One region of the Klebsiella sp. F11 genome, then DNA from elsewhere that is predicted to be linked to it. Evidence: predicted binding sites of a transcription regulator. Region 1 holds the regulator's gene; each other region holds the start of a gene.
What was found. The regulator LexA, encoded in region 1, represses DNA repair genes until DNA is damaged. The targets are predictions, from matches to a motif close to TNCTGTATGTACATACAGNA.

Region 1 (5,822 bases):
CTCTCTTTCTCCAGCGAACTGCGGTTAATCGCCGGATTTGCGCTCAGCAGCCAGAAGGTGATGGCATAGCGCTGGAGCGTTTCGCGCGCGCCGGCGGCCAGCAGCTGCAGGGAGCGGGAGTGGGACGGATTGATGCTTATTTCATCATCGCTCAGAACAATCAGCCCCTGGCGCTGCATTTCGACCAGCAGCGCATCGATAACGCTCGCCAGCTCCTCTTTTTCCCAGCGCAGGAACAGCTCGGCCTTCAGCAGCGGATAGAACATCTTGACGTGACGCAGCGCTTCCGCGCGGGCGATCCGCCGATGCTGGGTGACGATAGCCGCCAGCAGCGAAGGCATCATCAGCATATGGGCGATGTTGTTGCGATAGTAGGTCATCAGCACCGCCTGCTCGCGCGGCAGAATGATGATGTCGCCGATGGTGTCTTTCTCGACCTCGAACTTATTCATCTTCAGCGCGTGGTCGATAAGCTCGCTAGCGGAAGCCGGCGGCGTGGTCGCATCCGGGGAGTAAGGCACGTTACGCAGCAGATCGAGATAGCACTCCAGCTGCTGGGTCAGCTGCTCGCGGGTCAGCGAACGCTGGCGCGACGCCAGCAGAGCGGTACAGCACAGGTTCATGGCGTTCGCCGCGCCGGCGTTGTTGATGCGCACCATCAGATCGGCGGCGATGCTGTTTACCGCCGGCGTCAGCCAGGACGGGCGAATGGCTTCGATAGGATCGATGGACTCGCGCCACTCCGGCACGTGCTGGTTGAGCCAGGTCATCAGCGGCAGCGGCTCGCCGAAGTTAACGTATCCCTGGCCGAGGTTACGCAGCTTGCTCAGGCCGCGCAGCATCTGCGGCAGGCTCTCTTTCTCTTTGGTCGCGCCGCGCAGCTCTTTGGCATAGGTGCCGACTTCCATCACGTGCTCGTAGCCGATGTAGATAGGCACCAGGGTGATCGGGCGGGTGCCGCCGCGCAGCATCGCCTGGATAGTCATCGACAGGGTGCCGGTTTTCGGGTCCAGCAGGCGTCCGGTACGGGAGCGTCCGCCCTCGACGAAGTACTCCACCGAATAGCCGCGGCTGAACAGTTCGCCAAGATATTCGCGGAATACCGTTGAGTAGAGCTTATTGCCCTTAAACGTGCGGCGAATAAAGAACGCGCCGCCGCGGCGGAAAATCGGCCCAGCCGGCCAGAAGTTGAGGTTGATGCCGGCGGCGATATGCGGCGGCACCAGCCCCTGATGGTAGAGCACGTAAGAGAGCAGCAGGTAGTCCATATGGCTGCGGTGGCACGGAACGTAGACGATCTCGTGTCCTTCATGCGCCAGCTGGCGCACGCGCTCGGCGTTATGAACGTTAATCCCCTGATACAGGCGGTTCCAGGTAAAACCCAGCACGCGGTCGGTCAGGCGAATCATCTCGTAGGAGAAGTTGGCGGCGATCTCCTCCATCAGCGCGATGGCGTTTTGCTGCGCCTTCTCATGGGAGATTTTCTTGCTGCGGGCTTCGTCTTCCACCGCGCGGGCGATGGCTTTTGACGCCAGCAGCTTGTTGAACAGATCCTGACGCGCCGGCAGGCGCGGGCCGACGGCGGCCAGGCGCTGGCGGGCGAAGTGCATACGCGCCACGCGGGCCAGCTTCTGGGCAATGGTCTTATCGGTGCCGTGTTCGGACGCCATTCGGCGTAGCGACACCGGCGGCGAGAAGCGCACGAAGCTGTCGCGGCCGAGCCACAGCACGGCGAAGAATTTCTGAATGCCGTTAAGCATGCGCAGCGGCGGATTGACCTCGCCCTTTTCGCGTCCGGGCGCACGACCAAACATCACTGAAACCGGCACCATTTGCACGTCGAGGTCAGGGTGGTTGCGGTGCAGATCGAGGTAGTCGTGGAACAGCTTGATGGACTCTTCTTTCGGCGTGTAGTAGGTAAAGACGCGCGGGCCGCCGTGGATAAAGACGTAGCGCGGCAGCTGGGTGCCGTCGATTTCCAGCGGTTCGAGCGGATCGGCTAAATCGTGCTCCAGGCACTGCGCGCGCAGCGTCAGCAGGTCTGCCTTCGAGTTATAGGGCAGAACGTACATAATCGGACGCGAGGTATCCAGTCCCAGTTCCTGAGCAGGTTCTGCGGGAATAGACTTGCTTTTTACCAGCAGCCGTAATGGTAAATTCAGTAATTTATAGTAAATTCGTTGCCAGCCGGACATAAACGATGTGAAGCCTCTGGTTAATCATGCAAATGCGCGGCAAGAATAACAGAAAGTGCGCAAAATTTCCGTTGCCACGCGGCAAACGCGTACACTCATTGACGTCATTTACATAAAAAGGTTCTTTTGATGGCCAATAATACCACCGGGTTAACCCGAATCATTAAAGCGGCTGGGTATTCCTGGAAAGGTTTTCGTGCGGCATGGATAAATGAGGCCGCCTTTCGTCAGGAAGGTATCGCCACCGTTATTGCCATTGCGATCGCCTGCTGGTTGGATGTTGACGCCGTTACGCGCGTGCTTTTGATAGGCTCGGTCCTGTTAGTGATGATAGTCGAAATTCTTAATAGCGCGATTGAGGCGGTGGTGGACCGGATCGGCCCTGAGCACCATGAGCTTTCCGGACGGGCGAAGGATATGGGCTCTGCGGCGGTATTTCTGGCGATCGCCATCGCGCTGATCGTCTGGGTGACGCTGCTGTGGGCGCACTATCGCTAAGCCTCCGCAGCATCAGGCCGCCCGGTCGCCCTCCGCGCGGCTTTTTTTGCGCCGCGTGGAGCAGCAGCGCTTCGCCGCAACTTCCTCCGTGCTAACCGGCCGTAGCGGGCGGCAAAAGAAAAGAATCTCCTGATTTTTGTGTGAAATTTGATTCCAAAATCACCGTTAGCTGTATATACTCACAGCATAACTGTATATACACCCAGGGGGCGGGATGAAAGCGTTAACGACCAGGCAGCAAGAGGTGTTTGATCTCATCAGGGATCACATCAGCCAGACGGGCATGCCGCCGACGCGTGCGGAAATTGCTCAGCGCTTGGGGTTCCGTTCTCCAAACGCGGCGGAAGAGCACCTGAAAGCGCTGGCGCGTAAAGGCGCTATCGAGATCGTTTCCGGCGCTTCCCGCGGCATCCGCCTGCTGACTGAAGAAGAGCCCGGCCTGCCGCTGATTGGCCGCGTCGCCGCCGGCGAGCCGCTGCTGGCGCAGCAGCACATCGAAGGCCACTTCCAGGTCGATCCGGCCATGTTCAAGCCGAGCGCCGACTTTCTGCTGCGCGTCAGCGGTATGTCGATGAAAGACATTGGTATTCTGGACGGCGATCTGCTGGCGGTACACAAAACGCAGGACGTGCGTAACGGACAGGTGGTGGTTGCGCGTATCGACGAAGAAGTGACGGTTAAACGCCTGAAAAAGCAGGGTAACGTCGTCGAACTGCTGCCGGAAAACAGCGAGTTTTCACCGATCGTGGTGAACCTGCGCGAGCAAAACTTCACTATTGAAGGACTGGCCGTCGGCGTCATCCGCAACGGCGAGTGGCTGTAACCCTCTGTTCTGACGCAGCATCGTCCGATGCGTGATGCTGCGCTGTCTCTCCTCGCTCAGGCTCTTCTCCATGTTTTTTAACGCTGCTGATAAGGCCCTGTGGCGCCTGGCGCTACCGATGATTTTCTCCAATATCACCGTCCCGCTGCTGGGGCTGGTGGATACGGCGGTTATCGGCCATCTTGATAGCCCGGTTTACCTGGGCGGCGTGGCGGTCGGGGCTACGGCAACCAGCTTTCTGTTCATGCTGCTGCTCTTTCTGCGCATGAGCACCACCGGCCTGACGTCGCAGGCGTTCGGCGCAAAGGATCCCGTTCGCCTGGCGCGCGCGCTGGTGCAGCCGCTTGGACTGGCGCTGGCCGCCGGTCTGCTGATCGTTCTGTTTCGTATGCCGCTCATTAACCTGGCGCTGCATATCGTCGGCGGTAGCGAAGCGGTGCTGGAGCAGGCCCGGCGTTTCCTCGAAATCCGCTGGCTGAGCGCCCCGGCCTCGCTCGCGAACCTGGTGCTGCTGGGCTGGCTGCTGGGCGTCCAGTATGCCCGCGCGCCGGTGATCCTGCTGATTGTCGGCAACCTGCTGAATATCGTCCTCGACCTGTGGCTGGTGATGGGCCTGCACATGAACGTGCAGGGCGCGGCGCTGGCGACGGTGAGCGCCGAATACGCCACCTTTATCATTGGCCTGCTGATGGCGAAACGCGTACTGACGCTGCGCGGCGTGTCGTTCGCTATGCTCAAGGGCGCCTGGCGCGGCGATATCCGGCGGCTGCTGGCCCTGAATCGCGACATTATGCTGCGCTCCCTGCTGCTGCAGTTCTGCTTTGGCGCGGTGACCGTGTTTGGCGCGCGTCTGGGGGGCGATATCGTGGCGGTGAACGCTATTCTGATGACTATGCTCACCTTCACCGCCTATGCGTTAGATGGCTTTGCCTACGCCGTGGAGGCCCACTCCGGGCAGGCCTACGGCGCGCGCGATGGCAGCAGGCTGCTGGAGGTGTGGCGTGCCGCCTGCCGACAATCTGGCATGGTCGCGCTGGCTTTTGCGCTGATCTACAGCGTGGCGGGAGAGCAGATTATCGCCCTGCTGACCTCGATACCCTCGCTCCAGCAGCTCGCCGACCGCTATCTGTTCTGGCAGATGATTCTGCCGGTGATTGGCGTCTGGTGCTATCTGCTGGACGGGATGTTTATCGGCGCGACGCGCGGCAGCGAAATGCGTAACAGCATGGCGGTGGCCGCTGCGGGCTTTGCCTTAACCCTGCTGACTCTGCCGGTGCTCGGTAACCACGGCCTGTGGCTGGCGCTGACGGTGTTCCTGGCGCTGCGGGGCCTGTCGCTGGCGCTGATCTGGCGACGGCACTGGCGGCGCGGAACCTGGTTTTCATAACGCATTCTGTCTTTAATATGGTTAAAGATTCCGAATAATAAAATCAACCCAGCATTCTCATCTATAGTTAACTCTATGTCCGGCACACAGCGGGCTGTTAACTCACCGAACGATGAGGACTGAATCATGAATAAAGACGAAATCGGCGGTAACTGGAAACAGTTAAAAGGTAAAGCAAAAGAGCAGTGGGGCAAGCTTACCGACGATGATATGACCGTCATCGAGGGCAAGCGCGATCAGCTGGTCGGTCGAATCCAGGAGCGTTACGGTTACGCTAAAGATCGGGCGGAGAAAGAGGTGTCCGACTGGGAAAGCAAAAATGACTATCGCTGGTAGCGAGCAAATTTAGAGCGCTAACCCTTTGTTATTGCCTGCCCGAACGCGACAAGGATGTGCGAAATCCCCTGATTCCCGCTGTGGCTAACGCCTCAGCGGGCTTTCTTTTTAATCTGGATCGTGTGGTCATGATGGCAGCGATCCGGCGCGTTACAGGCCTCTACCTCGACGCAGCCCGCGCACAGGCCGTGCGCTTCAATCACGTTATGGCGCAGGGCGAAGCCCATTCTTGCCGCCAGCGTATGCATGATGTCCTCTACGCCTTCCGCGCACTCTTCTGTCACCACCCCGCAGCGATCGCAGATAAACATCGCTGAGCTATGGGTTGGCTGATCGAACAGATGGCACAGCACGTAGCTGTTGGTTGATTCCACCTTGTGCACGAAACCCTGCTCCAGCAGAAACTCCAGCGCCCGATAGACCGTTGGCGGCTTGGCCTGCGGCTCTTTACCGCGCAGGAGATCGAGCAAATCGTAAGCGCTGATCGCTCCCTGCTGCAGGCTCATCAGGCGCAACACTTCCAGGCGCTGCGGAGTCAGGCGCACGCCCCGCTGCGCGCAGAGCTTTTCAGCATGCGCTAACA
Region 2 (5,822 bases), 2.6 Mb from region 1:
CCACCACCGCGCGCTCTATGACTGCTATATCACCGCCGCGCTGCTGCTTGATATTATCAACGTCTCCGGCTGGTCTCCTGACGATATGGCGACTATCACCGGCCGTCCGGCACTGTTGACCACCTTCACCTTTGGTAAGTATCGCGGCAAGCCGGTGGCGGAAGTGGCGGAAAACGATCCCGGCTATCTGCGCTGGCTATTCAACAATTTGGATCGGATGAGCCCCGAGCTGCGCTTAACCCTCAAACACTATCTCGGGGATTAAGCGCCTGCCCCATCCGGCCCTATACCTCGGCCTGGCCTGGCAGCGTTCCCTGCGCCAGGCCGATCAGAAACGCGTACTCGAGCGCCACGCCCTCATAGCTTTTAAAACGTCCCGATTTCCCGCCGTGACCTGAATCCATATCGGTACACAGCAGCAGCAGATTATCGTTGGTTTTCAGCTCGCGCAGCTTCGCCACCCATTTTGCCGGCTCCCAGTACTGTACCTGGGAGTCGTGTAGGCCGGTGGTTACCAGCATATGCGGATAGGCCTGAGCCGTAACGTTATCGTAGGGGCTGTAGCCCTTCATATAGCGATAGTACGTTTCATCCTGCGGGTTGCCCCACTCTTCAAACTCCCCGGTAGTTAGGGGAATCGACTCATCGAGCATGGTGGTGAGCACGTCAACAAACGGCACCTGCGCCACCACGCCGTGAAACAGATCCGGGCGCTGATTGATAGCCACGCCCATCAGCATCCCACCGGCGCTGCCGCCCATGCCGTAGCACAGCTGCGGATCGCCGTAGCCCTGCTTCAGCAGCGCATCGCAGACGTCGAGATAGTCGTTGAAGGTGTTGTTCTTACAAAGAAACTTTCCGTCCTCATACCACTGCTGCCCCAGCTCGCCGCCGCCGCGCACGTGGGCGATGGCGAAAACGAAGCCGCGATCGAGCAGGCTCAGGCGGCTGGCGCTGAAGTCCGCGTCCTCGCTGGCGCCGTAGGAACCGTAGGCGTAGACCAGCAGCGGGCTGGCGCCTCGGCGGAAGAATTCGTGCCGGTAGACCAGCGAGACCGGGACCTCAACGCCGTCGCGGGCCTGAATCCACAGATGCTCGCTGCGGTAGTGGCTGGCATCGAAACCTTTAACCTCCTGCTGCTTAAGCACCCGCCGTTCACCGGTATCCATATCGAGCTCAAACAGCGTATCCGGGGTGGTCATCGAGGAGTAGCCGTAGCGTAAGCGCGAGGTTTCCGGCTCGGGATTATAGGCAAGCCAGGTGACGTAGGCCGGGTCATCAAAGGCAATGCCCACCGCTTCCCGGGTCTTACGGTTGATCTGCCGCAGGCTGGTCAGTCCATGCTGCCGCTCCTCCACCACCAGCCAGTCGGTAAATAGCGTAAAGCCTTCCAGCATCACGTCATCGCGCGGCGGGATCAGGGCCTGCCACTGCTGCTCGTCGCGCTGATGCGTGCGATAGAGGCCGAAGTTTTTACCTTCGCGATTAGAGCGCAGGTAGAACGCGTGCTGATAGTGATCGAGCCTGTATTCATGATCCTTGCGCCGCGGCAGGAAGCACACCGGCTCGGCGTCGGGCATTTCAGCATTCAGCAGCCGCACTTCGCTGGTGGTCGCGCTCGCAAGGTAGATAACCACAAACTGCTGCGAGGTGGTCTTGTGCACGCTGACGTAAAAGGTTTCGTCCTGCTCTTCGTACACCAGCACGTCATCTTGCGTCGAGGTGCCGACGGTATGCCGCCAGACCTGGTACGGCAGCAGCGTGGTAGGGTGTTTGCGCACGTACCACAAGGTCCGTGAATCGTTGCTCCAGGCAAATCCCGGGGAGACGTTTTCCAGCACTTCGGGATACCAGCTACCGTCGGAGAGATTGCACAAACGCAGGCTGTACTGCCGGCGGGAGAGATAATCCTCCGCCAGCGCCATCAGAGCGTTGTCCGGGGAGATCCCCAGCCCGCCGAGGGTGTAGAACTCGCTTTGCGCCGCGCGCTGGTTGCTATCGAGCAGAAGCTCCCACGGGTCCCACTCCTCTTTCAGCACCGACTGGCGCTGATAAATCGCGTATTCGCAGCCCGGCTCATAGACCTGACGATAGCGATAGCCATTTTTACTGTAAGGTGCCGAGACTTCGCGCTGGGGGATACGATCGATAATCTCTTTCAGCACCCGCTCCTGCAGGCTGCGCTGGGTCTCCATCACCGCTTTGCCGTAGGTATTCTCCTCGCGCAGATAATCCAGAACTTCCGGCTGCGCGCGGTCATCGTCACGTAGCCAGAAGTAGTTATCAATACGCGTATCGCCATGCAGGGTCATAGCGTGGGGGATCCGTTTCGCTTTTGGTAGCATCTCTTTGTTCTTCTTCGGCTTAATTTATGCGCACAACGTTAATCGACGCGCGTCCGGACGGCAAGACAAGAAATCTCAACGGCATAAATCGCCCTGCCCTAGAGTTTGAAAACGGCCACAGCGAAGTGACGCCCGACCGCGGGTGAGACGGTGCCGGAATAAGGGTCCTCCCCGGCCTGCGCGGCGTCAGGCTGAGAGATGACCCGTCTATAAGGGTGGCAAAAGTCGCTGGCGATGCAAGCGGAACGTGATGATTTAAGAGGAAAGAGTCTGCTTTTGCGCCTGAATATCCTGTTCGATCTCAGCGCGCACATCCGCAGGGATCTTCAGCGCTTCGCCCAGCGCGTTGAGGTAGCTACGCTCCATAAAGTGGTCAATATCAATCACCGCGCAGCTCAGATAGTAGATTTCCAGCGCCTCCTGCTCGCTGCTGATGCCCTGCGCCAGGCGCTGCGGGTCGAGGGGCTGAGTTAACGCGCGATCGATAAGCACCCGCCCCTGTACGTCGATATTTGCCGCGCGCAGCTGCTCTTCGATGCTCGCGCGTTCGTTTTCATCAATATGCCCGTCGCTTTTGGCCGCAAAAACCAGCGCCTGGATCAGCCGCTCGCTGCGGGCATCAGGCTCTGGTGACGCCGGAACCTGCCCGGCCGGCTCCGGCTGCGGCTGCGGCGAAGCGGCGCGCATTTTCTGCTGATACTTGTTCCACAGCATGCTTCCGGCCACCGCGCCGCCGCCAACCAGCAGCGCGCTGGTGCCGTATTTCGCCAGCAGCTTACGCGAAGATTTGCTGGCGACCAGCAGCCCCGCCAGGCCGCCCAGCGCGCCGGGCAGCAGCAAATTGTTACCACCTGAGCGATCGTCAGATGAAGAAGTTTGCCCCTGCTGGCCCAGCAGAGACTGAAGTTGGTTAAGCCAGTTAGCCATGGTTTCCTCGGTGTATGACAGACGATGTCATCAGCCTAAACGAGGCGACGTCAGGAAATGTTATCCGTGGCTAAAGATGCGCAAATTCCGCGGCTCAGGCCGCTTTCACCCTGCGCGCTTTGGGCGCTGCTTTTTCCGCCGCGCCGTCGTCCGCGCCGGAGCTGATGGCGTCATCGCCGACGTCAGCGGACTCCTGCCCTTCGTTTTCGCCCTGTTCGACGGCGTTCTCTTCCGCCTCAGGAAGTTTTCCGGACTTCATAATGTGATGTAAGGCGTCTTTGCGCTCCGCCAGCCACAGCGCCATCTCATCACGCTGGGCTTCATCAAGCGTCAGCGGGCAATCTACCAGCCAGTCGTTAAGGATTTCGGCAAGATCGAGCATTTTGTCGTAAGCATCGGCCTCTTTTTTGCTGGTAAAAGACATCTTTTCCTCACCTTCGCGAATCACCACATATTTGATTGCAACCGCCATTGTACAGCCCCTTTTATACTGTATTTATATACAGTATAACAAATTTAGGACCATGACTCAACTCACGCGCATAAAGACAGACGCAAACGTTTTCGTTTATACTGCGGCACATGTTTTTTTACTGCGGAAGAGAGTCATGACTGTACTAGGCACAGCGCTGCGCCCTGCGGCGACGCGAGTTATGCTGTTAGGTTCCGGCGAGCTGGGTAAGGAAGTCGCCATCGAGTGTCAACGTCTGGGCATTGAGACCATCGCCGTCGATCGCTACCCTGACGCGCCGGCGATGCAGGTCGCCCACCGTTCGCATGTTATTAACATGCTGCACGGCGACGCCCTGCGCGCCTTAATTGAGCAAGAAAAGCCCGATTTTATCGTGCCGGAAATTGAAGCCATCGCCACCGATACCCTGGTCGAACTGGAGCTGAGTGGACAAAAAGTGGTCCCCACCGCGCTCGCCGCAAAGCTGACCATGAATCGGGAAGGCATTCGCCGCCTGGCCGCCAAAGAGCTGCGGCTCCCAACCTCGACCTATCGTTTTGCCGACAGTGAAGCCGCCTTTAACGACGCGGTGAACGAGATTGGCCTGCCGTGCATCGTTAAGCCGGTGATGAGCTCCTCCGGGAAAGGACAAAGCTTTATCCGCCGTCATGAACAGCTGGCCGAAGCGTGGCAGTACGCCCAGCAGGGCGGCCGCGCCGGCGCCGGCCGCGTAATCGTCGAGGGCGTGGTGAACTTCGATTTTGAAATCACCCTGCTCACCGTCAGCGCGGTCGACGGCGTGCACTTCTGCGCCCCGGTCGGCCACCGGCAGGAAGACGGCGACTATCGAGAATCCTGGCAACCTCAGCAGATGAGCGAGCTGGCGCTGGCCCGCGCGCAGGAAATTGCCCGCAACGTGGTGCTGGCGCTCGGCGGTTACGGCCTGTTCGGCGTCGAGCTGTTCGTGTGCGGCGATGAGGTGATTTTTAGCGAAGTCTCGCCGCGTCCGCACGATACCGGAATGGTGACGCTCATTTCGCAGGATCTGTCGGAGTTCGCCCTGCACGTCCGCGCCTTCCTTGGGCTGCCGGTGGGCGCGATTCGCCAGTATGGCCCGGCGGCTTCGGCGGTGATTCTGCCGCAGCTTACCAGCCGCAACGTCACCTTCGGCAACCTGCAGGCCGCCGTCGGCGCGGGCCTGCAGGTGCGTCTGTTCGCTAAGCCGGAAATTGACGGCTCCCGTCGTCTGGGCGTTACGCTGGCGGTGGCGGAGAGCGTTGATGAGGCGGTGGCGCGCGCCAAAGCCGCGGCGTCAGCGGTGGTGGTTGAGGGATAAAAAAACCCGGTAGCGTTGCCGCTTACCGGGTCAGAACTGAGGTGCGGAAATTACTTCGCGCCTTCTACCGCTTCACGAGCCAGAGTGGTGATACGGTCGTAATCGCCTGCTTCCAGCGCATCCGCCGGTACCAGCCATGAACCGCCGATACACAGAACGCTGTTCAGCGCCAGGTAGTCGCGGTAGTTAGCCGGAGAGATCCCGCCGGTCGGGCAGAAACGAATGTGGGCGAACGGACCGCCAATTGCCTGCAGCGCCTTCACGCCGCCGTTGGCTTCGGCCGGGAAGAATTTAAACTCTTTCAGGCCATACTGCATGCCCAGCATCAGCTCGGATACGGTGCTGATACCCGGGATCAGCGGAATTGTCCCTTCTTCCGTCGCCGCCTTGAGCAGAGAATCGGTCAGGCCCGGGCTGATTGCGAACTGCGCTCCCGCCTCGGTTACTTCTTTCAGCTGCGCCGCGTTAGTCACGGTGCCGGCGCCGACAATCGCCTCCGGGACTTCTTTAGCTATTGCGCGGATGGCATCCAGCGCGCATTCGGTACGCAGGGTCACTTCCAGTACACGTACGCCGCCTGCAACCAGCGCTTTGGCCATCGGCACGGCGTGTTCCAGCTTTTTCACCACGATCACCGGGACAACCGGGCCGGAGGTGAGGATTGCTTCTGCAGTTGTTTTCCAGTTTTTCATCAGAGTTTTTCTCTCGCCAGATCTACAAATTGTATGGTCTTAAAAAGTGATGCAGGTTGCGCCCTGTTCGG
Region 3 (5,822 bases), 1.9 Mb from region 1:
ACCTCGCGGCGAAGGGCTTCGTGTCCGTCGTAGTTCATCAGGCGGCCTCCGGCATCCACTCTTCGTTCGCCGCCGGGGTGTTGACGGCGCGGCGCATCGCGGCCAGCCGTTCGGCCCCTTTCCGGTGGTACTGCTCCAGCATTTCGATGCCGATATAGCGGCGTCCGGCGCGGTATGCGGCGACGCAGGTCGAGCCGCTGCCGGCAAACGGATCGAGGACAATCGCCCCCGGGGCACTGAATGACTCAATCAGCGGCTGTAGCGCTTCCACCGGCTTCTGGGTCGGATGCAGGGCATTGCCGGTATAGGGAAACGGCAGCACGTCCGGCAAGGGTTTTTCAGGTGGCAACGGGCGGCCTTTGGCGAGCACGTAGGCCCCTTCATGGCGGTATTCCACAAACCCGCGACGCCCCTTCGCGCTGCGGCGGTTGGAGGCATAGGTTTTGGTGAACACAATCTGCCCCACCGCGTAGAACCCCGCCGCTTTCCACGCCGCCATAAAGCGGTCAACGCGGTTCCAGCCGTAGAAGCTGACCATCAGCGCGTCTTTTTTCAGCACGCGGTACATCTCAAGGGTGGCAGGCTCCAGCCATTCATCGGTGACGTCGCCGGCAATCTGGCGGCCTGAACGGTCCTTAAAGCCGACGAGGTAAGGCGGATCGGTCACAATAAGGTCAACGGCACGGTCGGGAAATCCGCGCATCACGTCAGTACAGTCCCCGAGAATGAATCTGGACATGGCAGCACTCCTGTAGTCAGAGGGGGCAGGAGGCATCACCGCGATACCGTTCCCTGCCGCACGCTGCCTGTTCATCGCGTCCGGTCACGGGTCAGGCCGACTGTGGAATACCGCAGCCGTCAGTCTGTTCGACGGCGAGGATATGCCGCAAAAGCGGCTTGAAGGGCGTTCCTTAAAGGGCGAGGGGCTGGCGTAAACTGTCAACGACGCCGGGCCGGAGCGGAAAAGCCGCCCGCCCCGTACCAGACCGGACGCGAGATACTGGCAGCGTGCGGCAGTCTCATTCCCCGCGACGCCGTCGCGGATAAAAGCGGAGCCGGGATGAGGCGACAACCTTTGCCGGGGTAAAAAAACCGGGCAGAACGCCCGGTCAGGAAAAGGTCAGCGGGTGATATCCCGCCAGTCATCGCCCCACTCGTCGCAGACGACTGGCGCCTCCGGCTTACCGAAGACACGCCAGGTGTCGAGGAATTTAAGACCGTGCAGGATACGGGTCTCCAGGTCATCGAGCAGAATGATGCTGTTAAACCAGACGTCGCCGTCCGGATACAACCACCTGTGCCCGTCATCCTCACGCTTCAGCGCTGGCCACCATGTTCGCCCCATCGCCATCACTCCCGCTTCCGCCACTTCCAGGGTCTGAGCGGTGACCATGTGGTACACCATCCTTTCCACGTCACCGGTTTCAACGGTAAAACCAACAAGCCAGGTGTTCATACGCGTTTCACCTCGTCGATGGCGGATTGCAGGTGGCTCCAGTTAAATCCTGTACCGGCATCATGGCTGTCCTGAGCCAGCTCCATCGCGGCGTCGATGTCATCTTCCGTAAGCGTACCGTCCAGCGACAGGAAATCGTCGGCCAGCCAGAATGTTCCGCAGCAGAGTGCATCATCGGGATAGTGCGACAGACGGGTGATAAAGGCTTTTACTGTCATACGTTTTTCCATTGTTATCCGGGCGGTTTCCCGTCCGCCTCCTGTCAGCCGCCAAAGTGCGCGATGTTGTTGATGAGCGACGCCGAACCGATGACGTCAGAGAGGCTGTCCTCATCGTCCGGGGCAACCCACATTTTGAGGGCGTCATTGTCTTGTCTGATACCACTGAACGTCAGTCGGCTGGCACACCAGTTGGGCATGAGAAGCTCCTTACACAGTCAGCGTGGGCAGGAGGCATCACCGCGATACCGTTCCCTGCCGCACGCTGCCTGTTCATCGCGTCCGGTCACGGGTCAGGCCGACTGTGGAATATCGCAGCCGTCAGTCTGTTCGACGGCGAGGATATGCCGCAAAAGCGGCTTGAAGGGCGTTCCTTAAAGGGCGAGGGACTGGCGGAAACTCTCAACGACGCCGGGCCGGAGCGGAAAAGCCGCCCGCCCCGTACCAGACCGGACGCGAGACACTGGCAGCGGGTGGCAGACAACTGACCGCACCGGGCGGAGGAAGGGTTACCGGCACATCTGTCCACAATGCATCTGTTTAACCCTGTGGATAACCTGAAGGCAGGCAGCGGAGAGCCACGGAAAGACAGGCGTCACAACACTTGTTCCTTTTTTGAACAACCGGAAGGGAATAATCAGCGGTGCCGGGATGTATCCCCGGCCACAGACAGGCCGATATACACGCCTGCGCCCCAGATAACCTGCGACAGAACAAAAACCCACTGCGGTACGTCGAACACCAGAAGCGGGAGCAGGCAGAGGGTCACGGTCAGTATCAGCCGGCTGCCGAATTTTCTGCGTACCGGTTCACTGCTGTCGACGGGAACGCCGGCAAACCGGAGAACATTTATGAAGCCGGGTGACATAAAGCGCTCCTCGGGGAAAAAAACACATCGGATATCTGTATATGACAGGATACCTGCGCCTGCGCAGTCCTGCCCTCCGTTTTTTCCGCCACTCGCTCTTTTCGCCATGACAGCAGGGAATCAGCACGGACCTGCATAAAGAGGCTTGCAAATTCTGCCGAACGGAAAAATAATAGCTGTACATCCATACAGTAATAAGGTGCATCATGTTACAGATTTCCGTTCGTTTTTCTCCGGAGCAGGTGAAAGCTATGCGCAGCGGTACCTTTGCCGCACTGCAGCAGGAAATTGAGCGTCGCCTGACACCACGCTACCCTCAACTCTGGCTGAATATCGGGAAAAGCTCGCAGACTGCGCTGGATGTCAGCGGCGCGCGCAGCGACCAGGAAAAGTCGGACATCATGAACACACTTGAAGCCATCTGGCAGGACGACACATGGCTGCCGGAATGAGTCGCAGGGAGCCCCTGTATGACCCGGAGGCGGTGTTCACGCTTCCGGCCGCGCCCTCTTCCCTGCAGATGCCCCTGTTTGCGGATGCCTGTGCGGCGGGCTTCCCGAGTCCTGCCGGGGATTATATTGAGCAGGAACTCGATTTAAACAGCCTGTGCATCCGTCACCCTGCCGCGACGTACTTTTTACGCGCCAGCGGGGAAAGCATGAAAGACCTCGGTCTGTATGACGGCGACATTCTGGTGGTGGACCGGGCGGAAACCGCCGTGGACGGCGACGTGGTGATTGCGGAGGTGGACGGCGGATTTACCGTGAAGCGGCTGCGCCTGCACCCCCGCCCTGCCCTGGAGCCGATGAATCCCGCTTATCCGACGCTCTGGCCGGAAGAACTCACCCTGTTCGGGGTAGTGATGCACTTCATTCACCGTACCCGGGCCCGCCTGTAAGGAGTGCCGGTATGTTTGCCCTGGCTGACGTGAACAGCTTCTATGCCAGCTGTGAGAAAGTGTTTCGCCCGGACCTGCGCGACAGGCCGGTGGTAGTGCTCAGCAACAATGACGGCTGCGTCATTGCGCGCAGCAGGGAGTCAAAATTGCTGAATATCCCGATGGGCGCCCCCTGGTTTAAGGTGAAGGCGCTGGCGGAAAAGCACAACGTGGCGGTGTTTTCCAGCAATTATTCGCTTTATCACAGTATGTCAGAACGCGTGATGCGCTGTCTTGAGGACCTGTCACCGCGCGTGGAGCAGTACAGTATTGATGAGATGTTCCTCGACATCGCCGGCATCGACAACTGCATCGCCTTTGAGGATTTCGGTCGTCAGCTGCGTGAGCATGTTCTCCGCCATACCGCACTGACCATCGGCGTCGGGATGGGCCCCACGAAAACACTGGCAAAATCCGCCCAGTGGGCGTCAAAAGAATGGCCGCAATTTGGCGGCGTACTGGCATTAACGGCAGGAAATCGCCGCAGGACGGAGAAACTGCTCTCGCTGCAGCCGGTGGAGGAAATCTGGGGCGTCGGACGCCGCATCGGGAAGAAACTGAACACGATGGGCATCACCACAGCGCTGCAGCTGGCGCGCGCGGATCCGGCCTTTATCAGAAAAAACTTTAACGTGGTGCTGGAGAGAACGGTCCGGGAGCTGAACGGAGAGCCCTGTATTTCGCTGGAAGAAGCCCCTCCCCCGAAACAGCAGATTGTCTGCAGCCGGAGTTTTGGTGAACGCATCACGGAATATGACGCGATGCGCCAGGCGGTCTGCCAGTACGCGGAGCGGGCAGCTGAAAAGCTGCGCGGTGAGCGGCAGTTCTGCAGGCATATCGCCGTCTTTGTGAAAACGTCACCGTTCGCTGTGAGCGAACCGTATTATGGAAATCTGGCCAGCGAGAAGCGGCAGACCCCCACGCAGGACACCCGGGACATTATTGCCGCAGCCGTCAGGGCACTGGACCGGATTTGGGTGGATGGCCACCGTTATGCAAAAGCGGGTTGCATGCTCAATGATTTCACGCCTACCGGGGTTTCGCAGCTTAACCTGTTCGATGATATCCAGCCCAGAAGCAACAGTAGCCAGCTGATGAAGGTTCTCGACGGTATTAACCACTCAGGGCTGGGGAAAGTGTGGTTTGCGGGGCGAGGCATTGCTCCCGAGTGGCAAATGAAACGAGAAATGCTTTCACCAGCCTATACGACTCGCTGGTCTGAATTGCCAGTAGCCAAACTATGACGAAGCAAAAACACAAGAAAATTCGTGGTGATTTCACTATGAAAGAATTTAAAAAAAATATTTATAATCAATACAATAAACATCAAAAAAGCATGGTGAAAAAAGTAAAAAAAAGATGCCATTTGGCATCCTTTTTTTTAAAATTCTTATCGCTCAGATGAAGGCATTTTTTCAAGAATACGCTTAATAGCTTCATCAATCTCTGACTGCACTTCATTAGATATACGTGAGAATTCATAAACAACAAGCCGCTTCTTCGAGTCAGTTTTCTTCCTTGCAAACTGGTTGCGATCAGAAAACTCTTTCAACTTCTCAGTTTCAACAGTTTTTGCAGGCCGGTCCATAAGAGCTTTGCTCTCTGCCCGAAAGACTGACAGGATTTTGCTTTTATCAATTGCTGGATAATCAGGCAGAGCCATCAGCTTTTGCCGCACTTTATCCATCAACTCCTTCACTGACGTTTTTTTGTGGTTTGCTTCTTCAGACAGTTTCAACAAAAATTGATAATCCGACAGCGAAATATCATTTATTACAGGAAATACAGAGATCATTTCGTCCGGTACTGATGCCGCCTGAAATGCCCGTGTAACTTTTGCAGAAGAGATATTTTCAGCCAGAGCGATCTCTTCTTTAGTCATACTGGTCCCATAGGTAACTTCCAGTCGTTTTCCCAGTTCGCGAAGACTATGCTCTCTTGCAGTCTGTATGTCTTTTGCAAGCTGCCTTGCGTCTGCAAGATCAATATCGTCTTTTGTTACCAAAATTTCGAATTTTACGTTGTTATAGTTGCAGGCAGCTCGACGACGAGTACCGTCTAATATTTCAATTCGTCCGTTTACTTCCCGACCAATAGCCGGAAAGAATTGTTGAAGTTTAATCGTGCGGGAAATGTCAGTAACTGACTCGCGCGAAAGCATAGCCTGATCGCGTCCATTAACCGAAGCATCAACGAACGTCTTTGATTCAATCTCTCCGCTTAACACTACCGTTTTGACAAATTTGGCCTGCTTACCTGATTTAAGTGTAAAGGTTTTGACATCTCCGTCACCTTCAAGCATACGGGCGAACTCTGAATTGCTATTACCCAGAACGCGCCCTC
Region 4 (5,822 bases), 1.6 Mb from region 1:
CGCTCGAGAATGAACCGGTTCTGGTGAACGCCTGGATTGAGCAGCATATTAATCCGGAGCTAATGAACCGGATGAAGCAGACTATCCGCGCGCGCCGCAAGCGTCATTTTAATGCCGAACATCAGCATACGCGTAAAAAGTCTATCGATCTGGAGTTTGTGGTCTGGCAGCGTCTCGCGGGTTTGGCGCAGCGACGGGGAAAAACGCTGTCGGAAACTATTGTGCAGCTGATTGAGGACGCTGAGCATAAAGAGAAGTATGCCAGCAAGATGTCCAGTCTGAAGCGCGACCTGCAGGTATTGCTGGGTAAAGAGTAGCCCGCAGATGCAGGGCTGATGGCGCTGTGCACGAGCGCTTTTCGCGTTGACGCCAAAGTCGAGACAAAAAAAACCCCGCGTTAGCGGGGTTTTTTATCGGTAGTAAAACTTAAGCCTGCGGCTGAGTTACTACGTCTTTGTAACCTTTAACTTCGATCTCTACGCGACGATCCGGAGCCAGGCAATCGATCAGTGCAGCGCGAGCTTTCACGTTGTCACAGGTGTTGCCAGTAACTGGGTTGGATTCGCCCATACCGCGAGCGGAGATTTTACCAGCCGGGATACCTTTAGAAACCAGGTAATCAACAACGGACTGAGCACGTTTCTCAGACAGCTGCTGGTTGTAAGCGTCAGAACCGATGCGGTCAGTGTAGCCCAGAACAACTGCGGAACCGTCTTTCGGATCCATGTTGCTCAGCTGGGTGTACAGCTGATCCAGAGCCTGCTGACCTTCCGGTTTCAGAGTAGATTTGTTGAAGTTGAACAGTACGTCAGACTTCAGGGTGAAGTGCTTGGTAGTCACTTCCGGAGCCGGAGCCGGAGCCGGAGCTACAACCGGAGCTTCTTCCTGACCGAAACGGTAGGAAACGCCTACGCTCAGCATGCCGTTATCAGGACGTGTACCAACGGTACCTGCATCACCGATGTTGTTAACCCACTGGTATTCCAGACGGGTAGCGATGTCGCGAGTCATTGCCCACTCGATACCACCAGCAAATACCGGAGATACGCCAGTGTCGTGTTCGCTGCGGGAAGTACCGGTAGAACCGTAGTTACCTTTCGAATCTGCACGCCAGACCATACCACCCAGACGGGTGTAGATGTCCAGATCGTCAGTGATCGGGTAACCCAGTTTAGCGGTCAGCTGAACGCCCTGAGCTTTGAAAGCGCCGTTATCAACGCTGCCTTTATAGGCCATACGTCCCAGCCAGTCGTAACCCATTTCGAAACCGAGGTACGGGTTAACCTGATAGCCACCGAACGCACCAGCACCCAGCTGATCGTTACGGGTCGGGCCATTGTTGTTCTGGAAACCGTTACCGTAGAAACCGGTATCGTGATACTGGGACCAGCCCAGTTTACCACCTGCATACCAGGTGTTATCTTTCGGTGCGGCCTGCGCTACGGTAGCGAAGCCAGCCAGTGCCACTGCAATCGCGATAGCTGTCTTTTTCATTTTCTGCGCCTCATTATCATCCAAAATTCGCCATGAAGGTACAAAAGACCTCACGGTTAGATCCTTCACCCGGGGCGTGACTTGTTGTTAACTATGCTGATACATGCAGCGTAAGCCGATCACCCCTGGCGATGTAAAGTCTACAACTTAGTTCGAAACTTACAAGTGTGAACTCCGTCAGGCATATGAAAAAAAAGGGTTGTATACACAATATTTAACAAATATGGTGGGTTTTCGTTCACCGACGAAACCCGCGAGACCGCATCAGACAGGCCTCCGCACCAAAACAACCCTTATAAAAGTACGCCTGTGGAATGCGCAAAAAAAATTCCAGGATTAATCCTAATTTAGCTTAATGATACAAATTAGAGTGAATTTTTAGCCCACTTAGTTGTCTTCCATGCTGGCTTGTATTTCCTACAGGCCTCATGATAAACCCCATCGCATGACCTTCTTCCGCGGCGCTGACCAGCCGTTCATGTTCTTCGGCAGTCAGCTCATCTGCCAGCCAGCCGATTACTACGCTATAGTTACCCGTGCGCAGGGCGCGGATCATTGATTCTACCGTGTTGTACGGAGAGAGCTGGTTTATCTGCATGACTTTCGACAGCGGCAGGCCGGAGGATTGCACCCACTCGCGGCTCAGCTTCTGCTTTGGCGTGAGCCAGAGCTGCCAGCGGGATTGCTGGCCCAGCTGCTGTAATAAAGGAAGCAGCAGCAGCTGAGTCATCATTGGCTGATCTTCACGGTAGACAATCTCGCTAATCAGCCCGCTAGCCGATTGTTCGACGGCGTCATGGGAGCGGCGACGTACTGAAGCAGAAGTCAGTGATGAACGATTTGCGTAAGCTGAAGTAAGCATTGTCTATTTCCGCCTGTAGTTACTGTATGCATGTACAGTATATCCAGCCAGTGAAAAGATCAACCTCATTTATCGTGCTGTCGCGTGAAATTTGTTCGACACTGTTGGCCATCATCGGCCGCGCTCGCGACGAACGGCTCTCACCGGAGTGAAGCTGCGCCTGAATTTTTGCGCAATAAAGGTCAAACCGCACGAGCCTGGCCGCGCATTTTTACGTAGCCCCAGGCTTAGCGCTGCTCTCCCGGGACACCAACTATTTGTGCAACTATTAATTAATGCCCTGTTTATATTTTATTTTGAATACATCCACTTTCGGCCAGGAGTAATTTCTTGAAAGCACCTCGCAAAATGGCGAGTTAATTGCGTGGAACGTTAAAATCATCTTGCTGCAATAAAGGAACTCACTTATTTTCTGAACTAACGGATCCGTTAACTAAATAACTCCGTATTCGCATGATTAACCAAGGAATAATCATGAAAAAGATATCATCCCTACGTTTTCATAAATTTCAGAAGTGCTTGTTACCATTGGGGAAAATAATCTGTCGTCCTTTGTTTGGCGGCTATAGCCTGGCAATAGACGATACCGTATTTGCGATGGTTGCCGAGGGGGAAATCTATCTTAAGATTTGCGAGCAGGGTGCCGCATATTGCGTGGCCCACGCCAATCCACTTTTAAAAATGCGCAAAAACGGGCGGCCAATTTTTCTTAAATATTATCAGATAAACGAAACGCTTTGGAGTGATAGTAAAATGCTTTTCAAACTATCATCGCTTTCATTGCAGGCCGCGCAAAATGAAAAGAACCAGCAGCGTTATTCCGGCAGGTTGAAAGATCTGCCAAATATTAGTTTTCATATGGAGCTACTATTAATTAACTCGGGCGTAATAGATCAGCAGGCGCTACGTCATATTGGTGCACAGCGCGCGTGGCTTAAGCTGCGAGAGTCGAATAAGGCGCTGACGCTGAATATTCTCTATTCGCTGGAAGGGGCAATTACCGGCGTTCACGCCGCTGCGCTCCCGACGGCGCGGCGCCGGGAGCTGCAGGAGTGGGCTCTCAACCAGCGGTAGGCCTGGCCATGGTTTACTCGGGCTGAACTACCACCTGCTGCTGCAGGCGGCAGATTTCCGGTAATAGCGCTAACAGCAGACTGATTTGCTGGAGCACCAGCGGCTCTTTGCTATCTGCCCGAGGTTCCAGATGTTGGATTCGGGTCTGCAGGCGGGTGAGCGCCTGCTGTACCCGCTGTTCATCGGCCGGGGAATGATGCAGCGCATCGTCCACATAGCAGACCGCGTCATCCAACAGCGCCAAAGTCTCCGGCGTGGTCAGCTGTTCACGATGCGCGCCCAGCGCGGAAATATAGCTGGTGAAGGTATGATTCAGGCAAAGCAGGCGAAAGGCCGTTTCGCGGATGTCGGCATTTGCCCGTGGCTCCGTGGATAAATTTGATACCACGGAGGCCAGCTCACCGTCCCGACTATGGGCATCCCGGCGCGCAACCCGATACGCCAGACGGTTATCGCGACCCTGATGATACTGTTCAAGAATGGCGTCGAGGTAGTGGCAGTTGGCGTTTATCGCCTGATCCAGAGCCCGCGGCAGGTTACGGAACTTCCAGTCCGGCCAAATAAAGCTGACCGCAGCCCAGGCAATCGCACAGCCGATGAGGGTGTCAAAGATGCGCGGCAGGGCAACCTCGAAGCCTTCACCCAGCAGGTTAAAGCACAGCAGCACCAGTAAGGTAATGAACATGGTGGCGTGGGCATATTGTACATTGCGAAAGGCAAAGAACAGGACGCCGGTAAGGACGATCAGCAGCAGCTGGCCTTCGACCGAGGGCACCAGCAGCAGTAGCGGTAGACCAACAGCCACCCCTATCAGGGTGCCAATAATCCTCAGGGCCAGGCGGTGGCGGGTGGCGTTATAGTTTGGCTGACAAACAAACAGGCTGGTTAGCAGGATCCAGTAGCCGTGATTGAGCCCGGTTAACTGGATAAACGCATAGCCTGCGCACAGTACCAGCGACATTCTCACCGCATGACGAAAGAGGGCCGATTCCGGTGACAGGTTGCGGCGTAAGCGAAGCCAGATATCGCTAAGGCCGCTCAGACGCTCTTCCGCGAGCAAATTCTCCGTCGTCCCGTGAGCCGGTGCGGCGACCTGAGCGGACTCGATGGTTGCCAGCTGGGCGTCAATCGCTCTCAGGTTATTCAGCAGGAAGCCCAGCGCTTTAACTTGCTCCAGCGGCTCTCCGCTGGCACGCACGCGATCAAGCGCGGCATCGAGATGCATAAACGCGCGCTCGAAATGCGCATCATGCTGGTACGGTTCGCGCAGCAAAATCGCGCGGGACAATTTCTGACACGCCTGGGCCTGCATCGACAGCATGCGCTGAAAGCGAAACATGATATCGCTGTAGCGGAAGCGGTCGCGTAGCGTTTGATACTGAATATGCGATGAGCTGGCGCGCTCGTGGATATCCTGGGCCACGAAGTAATACTGCAGCGTCCTTCGGGTGCCTCGCTGCCCGCGGTCGCCGCGCAGGCGGGTGAGCAGCGACGTTTTTGTCTGGTTGAGCGTCGTAACCAGCTGGCCATTCGCGATGGCCAGATCGTAGAGTGGCGCCTGGCTTTCATCTTCAATATCCGGGTCAAACATGCGCGATTTGAGATCCAGATAGCGCGCCAGCAGCTCATAGCTGCGCGCAAGGTTGTCCTGAAGCGGGCGAATCGGGAAAATAATATGTCCGGCCAGGGTCAGCAGGTTGTACCAAACGGCGCCGGTCAGCAAAAATAGCGGCTGCAGGTACCAGCGATCGTAGAGCGTGACCCCCAGCATGGTGTAGATAGCGATCAGCAGCGCGCCGAAGGCGATAGTGGCGTAACGCTGCCCCAGGCCGCCGAGTAAAATAAATCCGGTGGTAGAGAGGGTTAAACCGATTGCAAACAGCCACGGCCAGGGAAAAAGGAGCTCCACCGAAGCCGAGGCGATAAAAAAGCACACCAGGGTGATGGCCAGATTGCGTAACCGTCCGGTCAGGCGATCGTCGAGATCGGTTAACGCGGCGGCAACCACCCCCAGCGTTAAAGGAATAGTCAGTTTTACTTCGCCAAGCCACCATGGAACGGCGGTTGTGCCGCAAAGTGCGACGAAAATCCTGGCGTTATAGAGCCAGGCGCTGTTCCATGTATAACGGCGTAGCAGAGGGCTAAGCATGTCAGTATTCCGTTCGATTACTGGAAACGGCGGCGCGCGTTAGCTTCACGCGCGGCGCGGGCAGTTTCGACGGAAACAACCCGACGTCCCACGGGCCACAGCGCAATGGCAGCGATTTTAAAGTTGGCGATACCAACCGGGATACCGATAATGGTCAGACACTGGGCGATGCCGCTAAAGATATGCATCAGGCACAGCCACCAGCCGAAGAAAATAAACCATAAAATATTCAGCACGGTACCG

Region 2: AC1M2H_RS11165 (YebG family protein) is a predicted target of LexA. The motif match lies at 3,761-3,780, and genes of this name have one in related genera.
Region 3: AC1M2H_RS07790 (DinI-like family protein) is a predicted target of LexA. The motif match lies at 2,717-2,736, and genes of this name have one in related genera.
Region 4: sulA (SOS-induced cell division inhibitor SulA) is a predicted target of LexA. The motif match lies at 2,377-2,396, and genes of this name have one in related genera.

The regions. Positions count from the first base shown of each region.
Region 1 covers NZ_CM160060.1:5,268,772-5,274,593, reverse strand. Annotated here, with positions in the region: gene plsB (glycerol-3-phosphate 1-O-acyltransferase PlsB) at 1-2,195, opposite strand, end outside; gene AC1M2H_RS25905 (diacylglycerol kinase) at 2,325-2,693, shown strand; gene lexA (transcriptional repressor LexA) at 2,908-3,516, shown strand; gene dinF (MATE family efflux transporter DinF) at 3,587-4,903, shown strand; gene AC1M2H_RS25890 (CsbD family protein) at 5,030-5,239, shown strand; gene zur (zinc uptake transcriptional repressor Zur) at 5,332-5,822, opposite strand, start outside.
Region 2 covers NZ_CM160060.1:2,256,195-2,262,016, reverse strand. Annotated here, with positions in the region: gene exoX (exodeoxyribonuclease X) at 1-265, shown strand, start outside; gene ptrB (oligopeptidase B) at 285-2,345, opposite strand; gene AC1M2H_RS11170 (tellurite resistance TerB family protein) at 2,601-3,272, opposite strand; gene AC1M2H_RS11165 (YebG family protein) at 3,367-3,744, opposite strand; gene purT (formate-dependent phosphoribosylglycinamide formyltransferase) at 3,881-5,059, shown strand; gene AC1M2H_RS11155 (bifunctional 4-hydroxy-2-oxoglutarate aldolase/2-dehydro-3-deoxy-phosphogluconate aldolase) at 5,110-5,751, opposite strand; gene edd (phosphogluconate dehydratase) at 5,791-5,822, opposite strand, start outside.
Region 3 covers NZ_CM160060.1:1,560,331-1,566,152, reverse strand. Annotated here, with positions in the region: gene AC1M2H_RS07820 (hypothetical protein) at 1-38, opposite strand, end outside; gene AC1M2H_RS07815 (DNA methylase) at 38-739, opposite strand; gene AC1M2H_RS07810 (hypothetical protein) at 1,121-1,456, opposite strand; partial or broken gene AC1M2H_RS07805 (hypothetical protein) at 1,453-1,683, opposite strand; gene AC1M2H_RS07800 (hypothetical protein) at 1,719-1,874, opposite strand; gene AC1M2H_RS07795 (hypothetical protein) at 2,312-2,542, opposite strand; gene AC1M2H_RS07790 (DinI-like family protein) at 2,749-2,994, shown strand; gene umuD (translesion error-prone DNA polymerase V autoproteolytic subunit) at 2,991-3,440, shown strand; gene AC1M2H_RS07780 (Y-family DNA polymerase) at 3,452-4,723, shown strand; gene AC1M2H_RS07775 (ParB family protein) at 4,870-5,822, opposite strand, start outside.
Region 4 covers NZ_CM160060.1:3,624,785-3,630,606, reverse strand. Annotated here, with positions in the region: gene matP (macrodomain Ter protein MatP) at 1-317, shown strand, start outside; gene ompA (porin OmpA) at 427-1,494, opposite strand; gene sulA (SOS-induced cell division inhibitor SulA) at 1,847-2,356, opposite strand; gene AC1M2H_RS17985 (TfoX/Sxy family DNA transformation protein) at 2,831-3,430, shown strand; gene yccS (YccS family putative transporter) at 3,444-5,579, opposite strand; gene AC1M2H_RS17975 (YccF domain-containing protein) at 5,597-5,822, opposite strand, start outside.